Regions from separate parts of the Niastella sp. genome, predicted to be linked through region 1. Evidence: riboswitches for the same ligand, from Rfam matches in the RefSeq annotation. Region 1 holds a riboswitch; the other holds the start of a gene.

Region 1 (2,203 bases):
CTTCTTCATCTACATAATACAGGCTTTTGCCTTGTGCTTTGGAAGCCGAAAATATCTTATCTATCTCCGTGCTGCTGTAGTTATTGCCTTCCAGTACACAGCGTACTACTTTTTGTTTTTCTGCCAATGCCTCGTGCGGGCACTCAAACGTAATGCCTTGTAACAGGTGTTGCAAACCCATATCATAGATCATTTTTGTAGCAGCTGGGAGAAAGGAAGACGCAATCATAGTAATGAAGAATTAGAAATAAAGAATAAGAAATGAGAAAGTGGAAGGACAGTTACAGGTTTCAAGTTACAGGTTACAAGGCCTTTTATATATACCCTGAAACCTGTAACCTGTAACCTGAAACAATTAATGCGCTGTCTGTAAAGAGGTATATCGTCTCTGCAACCATTCAAACATTCCAAACAAAATGGCACTATAGATTGCTGTTCCGCTCAGGAATCGCCATTCGTATGGGATGGCAGTGATCAGGCGTTGTGTATACACTGTCAAAGAGAATTTATTATCAATCAGGCAGCCGCCAATATCACTTACCAGCCAGTGGATGAGGGTGGACACAATAACAGCTATCACAACATTTTTGATAGTAATATCACGAATGATCAGTTTGCCGGCAATGGTCATCAGGGCAAAGGCGCCATAAGTCCAGAACCAACCGGTGTACAATAAACCATCGCGGAATGGAGCGTAAATGGTGAACGACAATACCAGGTCACTAACAAACAATGTCAGCAAAGGAAAAGCAAACGGTTTTACATTACCAGTAAAATAAGCACCGCCAAATAAAGCCATAGCGCCAATGGGTGTGAACACGGTGAGCGGGCCCCAACCGGTAAAGGCCAATAAACGCAAAGCTGCTGTTACCAATATAAAGAGCAGCAATACGGCATTCCGTGGATTGATCTTCAAAACTGACATAGTGTGTTGTTTTTGTATAATTATATTTTAAAGTTCAGGATGAACTTACGGGAAGAAGCCCAAAAGGAAATGAAATGGTCTTATGCAGTAAAGACTGATTTCATCCCGGCCTTTCACCCGAAAGCTCGTTGATGCAATTTGCAACTGGCAGGTCTTCTGGCTTGTTCTATGCTGAGCGCCTTCCCGTTGTTTTTCTTTATACAACAGTGGCATGGGAACTCAATGATCGAAAATCAACAGGTAGCAAATAGTCGGTATGCAAAAATTGCATGAGCCATTGACGATTCACGATTGCCGATTCACGAAGAACATACAGCTACGGGGATAGCACCGGATTTGCACCGGTTTCCCTTTTCATCCTCCCAACATGTCGGGAGAAACCAATTACGCAACAAAAATAGGGGGTGTTGCCCTATCATCAATATATTTTTTTAATACATTGATAAAAAGCAACACCCCAGGTAGTAATTTGTCAATCAGGGCATTAAAGGGCCATTAAAACCTGTACTGGAATAAAACGCCGCTAAAATAGTTACGTCCCGGCGCGGCATTGTAATACCGGCCACCGGTGGCATTAATGTCATTCCCCAGGCTATAGGTCACATCAAACAGGTTGTCAACACCCCCAAACACCTCCATCATAACTGATTTACTCAATGATGTGCGCCACCCGGTACGGCCACCAGCCAGGTTATAGGAACTGGCCATATCGGTATTGGCATCATTTAATGCCAGGGCATCGTTGTAAAACCAGGTAAGGTTAATATACCAGCCGGGGCGGGTAGTAACATCCAAACCGGCAGCCAGCATATGTTTTGGTACACCAGGCAGTTTGTTGCCTGAATAATCGGTGGTAACCACTTTAAAATCCTGGTAGCGGAAATTATTATAAGTATGGCTGACCCAAATGCGGGCGTTGTTTACAAACCGGTTCTTATGCGGTAAAAGCTGATAGCTGAGCTGTGACTCAATGCCCCTTTGTTTGGTACTTCCGGCATTGGTAAAATAGTCAGCCCCGCTGGCGTCACGACGTTGCACAATCGCATTGCGCAGCTCATAATAAAATGCATTCACTTCCACATACAGGCGTTGTTGTAACCAGCTGCTTTTAAAACCAGCCTCATAGTTCAACCCATGCTCCGCCTGCAGGTCGGTATTGATGATGCTGGTAGAGGGCAATACTTCTGCAGTGCCGGGTGGTGAAAAGCCGCGCGATACACTGGCATACAGCAGCAGTCCGGGTATAACCTTTTTTGAGATCGCGATCCGGGGCGCCCA
Region 2 (2,203 bases), on a different contig from region 1:
TGGTGAGTTTATCATTGTAAACAAACACCTGTTGAAAGACCTGGTACAACTGGGTCTTTGGAACGAAACCATGAAGAATAAGATCATTGTTGCTAACGGTTCTATCCAAAGTATCAATGAAATACCTGCCGAGATCAAAGCGTTGTACAAAACCGTATGGGAAATAAAACAACGTCATTTGATTGACATGGCGGCCGATCGCGGCGCATTCATTTGCCAGTCGCAATCGCTGAACCTGTTTGTTGATAATCCAACTGTGGCCAAACTTACCTCCATGCACTTCTATTCATGGAAAGTGGGTTTGAAAACAGGGATGTATTATCTGCGTACACAGGCAGCTTCCCAGGCGGTGCAGTTCACCGTTGAAAAACAAGGCAGCCGTCAAATGGAGCCTGTAGTACCTAAATCAGGTGAAAGCAACGATGAGATAATAGAAGGCCAGGTGTGCACTATGGAAGAAGGTTGCGTTACCTGCAGCTCATAGTCTTCACAGCTCGAATATATACCAAGTATTGAACACAGAGAGCCTCCATAAGGGGGCTCTTTTTTTATGTGTTGGTTGTTTGAAAGTTATGTAGCCCCAGGGTTTTCTTAAGGTCCTCTTAGGGTCTTCTTAAGCTCATCTTAGGGTTTAAACCCTAAGATGACCTAAGGATAACCTTAGGATAACCCTAAGATGACCCTGGGATGAAACATGGGTAAGACATCCTTAAAACGACTTAGCCAATTGGGTCAGCCTCCAGCTGACGGATTGGTTACCTGTTTATTTCCTTATATTTGCACTTCAGTTCTTTACTTTAACACTTGTTTTTAGGTTTCTCTTCTGACCTGAACGGGAGAAAATTAAAAAGGAACCGTGTGAGAATCACGGGCTGTCGCGCAACTGTATGTTGTAGTGGGGTATAGCCTCACAGCGCTGCATAATAAGCCACTGTATCAACCTCAATGGTATGGGAAGGCATGTAGCAAAACAACGAGCCAGGATACTTGCCTGAAAATTGAGACCAATGCTTTCGCGGTTAAAAAGCAGCAGTCAGGAACAGTTGATCACCTCACTTTGCACCTCACATTGTAACTGTTTCTCTCTAACACTTTATCACGAAAGCATACACATTAAACGTAAAGACATTAATACTATTCATTAATGTTTCTCAAAATGTTTTATGCGTATGCTAACACACAATCTTGGGTTCCCCCGTATTGGGGCGCAACGCCAGTTAAAAAAAGCCAGTGAACAATACTGGGCAGGTAACATTACCAGGTCTGAATTATTTCTTACCGCTAAAAAGATCAGGGAAGAAAACTGGTTATTGCAAAAGCAGGCCGGTATCGACATGATACCCTGTAACGATTTCAGCTTTTACGACCAGGTGCTGGATATGTCGTTGCTGCTGGGCGCTGTTCCGCCCCGTTATACGCCTGTGGCAACCGATATCAAAGAAAATACAGAGATTGATCTGTATTTCGCCATGGCCCGCGGTTATCAGCAACAGGGCCTCGATATCACCGCCATGGAAATGACGAAATGGTTCGATACCAACTACCATTACATTGTGCCTGAATTTACAGCCGGCCAGCAGTTCCGCATACTGAGTGATAAGCTGTTCCATGAATTCAACGAATGCCAGCGCGTAACCGGTACTACGCCTAAACCAGTTTTGATTGGGCCTGTTTCATATTTATTGTTAGGGAAAGAAAAAGACAACCAGCCCTTTGACCGGATTGACCTGTTAAAGCAGTTGTTACCTGTATACATTGAGGTGTTGAAGAAACTGGAAGAGAACGGCGCCATCTGGGTGCAGATAGATGAACCCTTCCTGGCAACAGATCTTACCGATAAACAAAAGCAGGCATTTGAGTATGCATATAAAGAGATACGCAAACAATGCGGCGACCTGAAAATATTGCTGGCAACTTACTTTGAAGGCTTACAGGAGAACACAAACCTGGCCGTGAACCTGCCGGTATGCGCCCTGCATATTGACCTGGTACGGGCGCCACAACAGGTGGATGAAATAGTAAAAGCGCTGCCACCCAAACTGTCATTATCGTTAGGAGTGGTAGATGGCCGTAACATCTGGAAGAACGATTACAGCAAATCACTGGCCCTGATAGAGAAAGCAAAAGCAGTCATCGGAGAGGATCGCCTTATGCTGGCGCCTTCCTGTTCCCTGTTGCATTCGCCTGTTGACCTGGAAGGTGA

The links. Region 1 has a riboswitch for cobalamin ahead of ACJ751_RS25710 (DUF6580 family putative transport protein). Riboswitches for the same ligand answer to the same signal wherever they lie in the genome.
Region 2: another riboswitch for cobalamin. It lies ahead of metE (5-methyltetrahydropteroyltriglutamate--homocysteine S-methyltransferase); the one in region 1 lies ahead of ACJ751_RS25710 (DUF6580 family putative transport protein).

The regions. Positions count from the first base shown of each region.
Region 1 is NZ_JBJMLX010000488.1:23,047-25,249, reverse strand. It holds gene ACJ751_RS25715 (ABC transporter substrate-binding protein) at 1-229, opposite strand, end outside; gene ACJ751_RS25710 (DUF6580 family putative transport protein) at 356-925, opposite strand; cobalamin riboswitch at 1,054-1,325, opposite strand; gene ACJ751_RS25705 (TonB-dependent receptor) at 1,421-2,203, opposite strand, start outside.
Region 2 is NZ_JBJMLX010000573.1:14,150-16,352, reverse strand. It holds gene ACJ751_RS29760 (ribonucleoside-diphosphate reductase subunit alpha) at 1-484, shown strand, start outside; cobalamin riboswitch at 796-1,010, shown strand; gene metE (5-methyltetrahydropteroyltriglutamate--homocysteine S-methyltransferase) at 1,170-2,203, shown strand, end outside.